Regions from separate parts of the Geobacillus sp. LEMMY01 genome, predicted to be linked through region 2. Evidence: riboswitches for the same ligand, from Rfam matches in the RefSeq annotation. Region 2 holds a riboswitch; the other holds the start of a gene.

The links. Region 2 has a riboswitch for FMN ahead of B1A75_RS13730 (ECF transporter S component). Riboswitches for the same ligand answer to the same signal wherever they lie in the genome.
Region 1: another riboswitch for FMN. It lies ahead of ribD (bifunctional diaminohydroxyphosphoribosylaminopyrimidine deaminase/5-amino-6-(5-phosphoribosylamino)uracil reductase RibD); the one in region 2 lies ahead of B1A75_RS13730 (ECF transporter S component).

The regions. Positions count from the first base shown of each region.
Region 1 covers NZ_MVKA01000007.1:27,183-30,518, forward strand. The annotation lists gene B1A75_RS04820 (DUF1002 domain-containing protein) at 1-426, opposite strand, end outside; gene B1A75_RS04825 (peptidylprolyl isomerase) at 611-1,051, shown strand; gene B1A75_RS20515 (hypothetical protein) at 1,038-1,166, shown strand; FMN riboswitch at 1,214-1,346, shown strand; gene ribD (bifunctional diaminohydroxyphosphoribosylaminopyrimidine deaminase/5-amino-6-(5-phosphoribosylamino)uracil reductase RibD) at 1,554-2,696, shown strand; gene ribE (riboflavin synthase) at 2,651-3,295, shown strand; gene B1A75_RS04840 (bifunctional 3,4-dihydroxy-2-butanone-4-phosphate synthase/GTP cyclohydrolase II) at 3,316-3,336, shown strand, end outside.
Region 2 covers NZ_MVKA01000028.1:51,686-55,021, reverse strand. The annotation lists gene B1A75_RS13745 (GrpB family protein) at 1-277, opposite strand, end outside; partial or broken gene B1A75_RS13740 (zinc ribbon domain-containing protein) at 465-626, opposite strand; gene B1A75_RS13735 (sulfite oxidase-like oxidoreductase) at 800-1,414, shown strand; gene B1A75_RS13730 (ECF transporter S component) at 1,482-2,066, opposite strand; FMN riboswitch at 2,218-2,349, opposite strand; partial or broken gene B1A75_RS13725 (pyridoxal-phosphate dependent enzyme) at 2,460-2,939, opposite strand; gene tnpB (IS200/IS605 family element RNA-guided endonuclease TnpB) at 3,047-3,336, opposite strand, start outside.

The DNA of each region.
Region 1 (3,336 bases), on a different contig from region 2:
CGTCAGCGCTGCGGTGCCGGAAACCGGAAACGGGGCGGTGATGTAAATGTCGGCATCTTTCACCCCTGCGGTGATCAAGGCGTTTGTATACATCTCTTTCGTCACCCATGTGATGTTGTGCGTTTCGACATGAAGCCCCGAGCCGGGCTCTTTTATCGTGATCATCGACGACGAGATGGCGCGCGTGCCGATTTGCGCTTTCGGAATGAGTCCGTCCAAATATTTATGCTCCTCAACGTTTGAGACGGTGATCGTTTGCGCCCCGTCCGGCGCCTTCATTTCGTCGAGCACTTTTTGCTTTTGTTCATTCGTTAAGTTTTCCCCGAGCGTCACAATGACATCGCCCGGCGCGGCATCGGCCGCTGCGATGCCCGGAGATGCCAGCAGCACCGCCGCCAGCAGCGATGAAGCGATCGTTCGTTTCACATAGCTCGCCTCCTGTTTACGAAAATGCATTATCATTATACCGTACGCTCGCCTGCTTGGCTATCGGAAAAACGCGACGCGGTCAGGCGGCGCACGAATTTGAAAAGACATTTTTTCTTTTGTTTCACTTGGCAATCATGGTATGATAAAAGCAGTTTCGATGTCGAAAAGGAGCTGGATGCTTGTGGCGAAAAAAGGATATATTCTAATGGAAAACGGCGGGAAAATCGAGTTTGAACTGTTCCCAAACGAGGCGCCGGTGACGGTGGCCAATTTTGAGAAGCTCGCAAACGAAGGCTTTTATAACGGGTTGACGTTCCACCGCGTCATCCCTGGATTTGTCAGCCAAGGAGGATGTCCACGCGGCAACGGAACGGGCGATGCCGGCTATACGATCCCGTGCGAGACGGACAACAATCCACACCGACATGTTGCTGGGGCGATGTCAATGGCGCACCGCGGCCGCGACACCGGCAGCTGCCAGTTCTTTATCGTCCACGAGCCGCAGCCGCACTTGGATGGGGTGCACACCGTCTTTGGCCAAGTGACATCGGGCATGGACGTCGTGAGGACGATGAAAAACGGCGACGTGATGAAGGAAGTGAAAGTATTTGACGAACCGTAAACAGCGCATGAGCGAGGATGATCGGACTGTTCGAAACAACTGGCGCTTGTTTTTCTTTTTGCTTGCGGCCAGCCTGCTGTGGGGAGCGGCGTATTGGATTTGGGTTGCGGAATGATGATGCAGGGCGTTTCGTGTGGTATAATGAACATAACGATATAGTGATGCATCCTTCGGGGCAGGGTGAAATTCCCGACCGGCGGTGATGGGGCTTTCCGCCCCTCAGCCCGCGAGCCGAAAGGCAGGATCCGGTGCGATTCCGGAGCCGACAGTATAGTCTGGATGGGAGAAGGATGCCAATATGCGCACGGCTGTTTTCGGCCGGTTCAGACCGCATGGGCAGCGTCTGTCGGCCGACTAGGCATGGTAGTATCTTTTGTTTCCGACCGGCCGGTATAACTTGATTAGCGAACATGTGTTTGTTTGCGCATCATTGGTCATTCTCTCATCGATGAGCCCCCGGGGACATCCCGGGGGTTTCATTTTTATTGAAGGAGGGAGTGCGGTGCATAACGATGAACATTATATGCGGCTCGCTCTCGATGTGGCCAAAGCTGGAGTCGGGCAAACGTCTCCCAATCCTGCAGTTGGCGCGGTCGTTGTCAACGGTGGGACGGTCGTTGGGCTTGGCGCCCATTTGAAAGCGGGTGAGCCGCACGCTGAAGTCTATGCGATCCGCATGGCTGGCGAGAAGGCGCGCGGTGCGACGGTGTACGTGACGCTTGAGCCGTGCAGCCATTATGGAAAAACGCCTCCATGTGCCGATTTGCTCATCCAGGCCGGCGTCCGTCGCGTCGTCGTTGCCACGACCGACCCGAATCCGCTTGTCGCGGGAAAAGGGATTGCCAAGCTGCGCCAAGCGGGCATTGACGTTGATGTTGGCGTATTAAAAGACGAAGCGGACGAATTGAATCGGATGTTTTTCCACTATATCGCCGCAAAAACGCCGTTTGTCACGTTGAAGTTCGCATGCAGCCTCGATGGCAAAATCGCGACGGCGACGGGGGAAAGCAAATGGATTACATCAAGCGCGGCGCGTGAGGATGTCCATCGCCTTCGTGCGCAGCATGACGCCATTTTGGTCGGCGTCAACACCGTTTTGACCGACAACCCGAAGCTTACCGTCCGCTTTGGGGAAAAGCGGAAAAACCCGCTGCGCATCATTTTGGATACAAAATTGCGTACACCGCTTGACGCCCATGTCGTCGCTGACAAGGAAGCAGAAACGTGGATCATCACCGGCGGCGTCAGTCGGGAACAAGCGGCGGCGTATGAGCGCCTTGGGGTGCGCGTATTTTCAATGCCGACGGCCCAGATCGATGTCCGCGATGTGCTCCGTCTGCTTGGGGAGCAGGGAGTCATGTCGCTGTTTGTCGAAGGCGGCTCGCGCGTTCATGACAGCTTCCTCCGCGCGGGAGCAGTCAATGAGGTCATCGCCTATATCGCTCCGAAGCTGATCGGCGGCCGCGGGGCGCCGACGCCGGTCGGCGGCCTTGGCTTCGCCCGGCTTGCTGAAGCGGTGGAGCTTGACATCCGCCGCATCGAGACGATCGGCCCGGACATCAAAATCGTCGCCGCGCCGAAACGGAAGGAGGAATCGTTGTGTTCACTGGCATTATTGAAGAGATCGGCACGATCGAACAAATGAAGCAAACCGGCGACGCCATCGTGATGACGATCGGCGCCAAGCGGGTGCTCGAAGATGTGCGGCTTGGCGACAGCATCGCCGTCAACGGCGTCTGCTTGACCGTCACATCGTTCACCGAACGGCAGTTTACGGTCGATGTCATGCCGGAGACGGTGAAAGCGACGGCGCTAAAGACATTAAAGCCGGGATCGAAGGTGAATTTGGAGCGGGCAATGGCGGCTGGAGGACGGTTTGGCGGCCATTTCGTCACCGGGCATGTGGACGGCGTCGGGCGCATCATCCGGCAGTGGCCGAAAGCGAACGCCGTCTACTATGAAATCGAAGTGCCGGCCTCGCTGCGCGCCTATATGATTGAGAAAGGATCGGTCGCTGTCGATGGGACGAGCTTGACGATTTTCGGTCTGAGCGAGCGCACGTTCATCGTTTCACTCATTCCGCATACGCGTGAGGCGACGATTTTAGGCGAAAAGCGGCCGGGCGATCTCGTCAATATCGAGTGCGACATGATCGGCAAGTACGTCGCTGCTTTCCTCGCCGCGAAAGCGACGCCGACCTCCAAATTGACGGTCGAATTTTTGGAGCAGCACGGCTATAAATAGAGGAAAAGGGGGCAAGCTTGATGTTTGACACGATTGAAGCG
Region 2 (3,336 bases):
CATCATAAAACGCGCAAAATGAATCGGTTCGAATACTTCCCTCATTCACCTTATACAAGGTAGATAGCTTCTCGACGGCATCTGCAAACATCGACTCCGGAACCCGCACTTGCAGGTCGACATCCCCTTTCGTGAGACTGTTGGGAATCGCCGTGCTTCCGACATGCTGCACATCTGCCTTGGGGAGCAACCGCAAAATACGCTCTCTATGTTCCAAAAACACACGCTCCGCCCGCTCGCTAATCTGATTGGAAAGCAAAAAAGAAACGAGTTCCATGTCCATTCTCCTCCCTGCCCTATTTTTTTCAACACAAACCCGTTCTTCCCCTTCCACGCTTGAAAATGATTTGTTTGAACGCTCTCCCACCTACGCTAACGCTTAGAGGTGGGAGATTCTTGGGAACACCCGCCCCACGGCAGGCTGTTAACCAAGCCATCCCCGTGCGTCCCACGGTTCAGCTGCCTTACAAAGACAGCAAACGAAGTCCTTCATTCAGAATATTCCGAGCGGCGTTCTCGTCTCGATCGTGTTCGGCTCCGCAGTTCGGGCACACCCACTCGCGGATGGACAGCGATTTCACCTCAACCTGCCGATGCCCGCAGCACGAGCACAATTGGCAAGAGGGAGATCGATGGCGAATACCGATTCATCCCCCTCTTACGCCCATGCGTGGAAGTGAGGGTCTTCTCGGCGCGAGATGATAAATTGTGAACTCCTTCCCCTCTTCGTTGCATCCCTTGCCCCTATTTTGTATCATGAATAATTAAGAGAAATTTAGCAGAAAAAGGAGTGCCGACCATGACCAAACAACTCCCTCCCGGCCAATTCGAAACCGAAAAATGGCCGATTTTGCATGAAGGAGATGTGTACGAATTCGATGAAGCGACATGGAATTTCCGACTGTTCGGCGATGTGAAAGAGGAGGTGTCGCTTTCGTATCAAGAAGTGATGCAGCTGCCCAAGACGGTTTCAACCATCGATATGCATTGTGTCACAACATGGTCAAAATTCGACACGACGTTTGAAGGCATCGCCTTTCGTGAATTTTTGCGCTTTGTCGAACTAGATCCGGACGTGAAATACGTGAAAATTTACGGATATTTAAATGGCGACCGGTTCGGCTATTCGGCGAACTTGCCGCTTGAGGCGCTGATGGGCGACGATGCCTTGTTTGTCTACCGATGGAAAGACAAGCATCACGATTGGCAGGACATCTCGCCGAAGCACGGCTATCCGCTCCGTTTCATTCCGCCGGCGACGTTTTACTTATGGAAAGGGGCGAAATGGGCGTCCGGCATCCGCTTTATGAAGGAAGATGAGCCGGGCTATTGGGAAGAGCGCGGCTATTCGATGACCGCCAACCCGTTTAAAGAGGAGCGATTTGCCGAGTGGGTGCCGCGTCTTCGCTTTTGACGAAGCCAAGGCGGTCGGCAAACCAAAAAAGCGAGGGGTTGAGAAAAACACCCTCGCTTTTTGATCATCAAGCGGCTTGGCGGGATGCGGCTTGTTTCTCAAGCCAAGAGCCAAGGCGCAAAAAGAGAAGCATAAACACCGCCGCCGCCATCGCTCCTTTGACGACGTTAAACGGCAAAATCGCCGAGATGACCAATGCTTTTGTTTCCGGCGCGCTCATCGCCGGAGCGCCGAGGAAAAGCGTGTATGCCGGCAAAAAGACGTAGTAGTTGAGCACGCTCATGATGAGAGCCATTGTCGCCGTTCCCGCCGCCAGCCCCAGCAGCATGCCTTTTTTCGACGCGGCTTTTCGATAAATATAGAAAACAGGCAAAATGAACGCCACCCCGGCGGTGAAATTGGCCATCTGCCCGACCGGAACGCCGGTCGCGCTGCCGACGAAAACATAGTTCAGCACGTTTTTGAATAGCTCGACCGCAACGCCGGCGAGCGGACCGTACAAAAGCGCCGCGACAAGCGCCGGGATGTCGCTGAAGTCGACAAGCAAAAAGTTGGGAAACGGCGGCAGCGGAAAATTGAGCATCATAAGCACATACGCCATGGCGCTAAAGACGCCGATGACCACAAAGGCGCGGACGTTGAACGATTTCATATCAAGTCTCCTCCCCTTCTCGTGATCCATCCTCACAAGAAGAAGGCTGCCGTATTGAGCGCAAATAAAAACTCCCTTAAGCACGGAGCCTAAGGGAGAAAAAGGGTATGCTCAACTAGGCGTCTCGAATACACACGAAACACCGGCAAACCTTCATCTTCTCCCATCCAGACTATACTGTCGGCTCCGGACTCGCACCGGATCCTGCCTTGCGGCTCGCGGGCTGAGAGGCATCCGCCTCATCACCGCCGGTCGGGAATTTCACCCTGCCCCGAAGATGAATCGTTTATACATTTTTTATTATTCTGATTAATTTAGTATACAATACCTCTTTTCATTAGTCTATCATTTTTTCTCATGTGTTTTATGTTTGGCGCCTACTCCGCCAACTTGTCAATTCTCCTTTGGAAGCATATCCCCCGGCTCGAGCACCGGCGGATGGACGTCCACCGTATCGGCGTATTCCAGCCCGGTTCCGGTATTTAATACGACGACCGTCTCCCCATCACGAATCCAACCGCTCTCGCGCAACTGACGGGCCGCCGCAAACGCCGCCGCTCCTCCCGGGCAAATGAACGCCCCTTCGAGTTCGGCTGCCGTCCACTGTTCAGCCAAAATCGCTTCATCGTTGACGGCAATAGCGCAACCGTCCGTCTCATACACCGCCTCAAGAACAAGGAAGTCGCCAAGCGCTTTCGGCACATTGATGCCAAACGCCACTGTATGGGCGTTCGGCCAAAACTCCGATTCACGTTTTTTCTCCTTCCACGCCTTGACGATCGGCGCGCAATGCTCGGCCTGCACAGCGACAAGCCGCGGCATGCGGCCGTCCACCCAGCCGAGCGCCTGCAGTTCTTTGATCGCCTTTTGAACGCTCTCCCACCTACGCGTACACTTAGAGGCGGGAGATTCTTGGGAACACCCGCCCCACGGCAGGCTGTCAACCAAGCCATCCCCGTGCGTCCCACGGTTCAGCTGCCCTACAACGACAGCAAACGAAGGCCTTCATTCAAGATATTCCGGGCGGCGTTCTGGTCCCGGTCATGTTCGGCTCCGCAGGTTGGGCACACCCACTCGCGGATGTCGAGCGATTTCACTTCAACCTGCCGATGCCCGCAGCACGAGCACAATTGGCTCGATGGGAAGGTGCTCGCGACACGGACCACCGTCCGCCCGTACCATTTCGCTTTATACTCGAGCATGTTGAGAAAACGCCCCCATGCGGAATTGGAAATGCTCTTGGCCAGCTTGCGATTCTTCTGCATGTTCC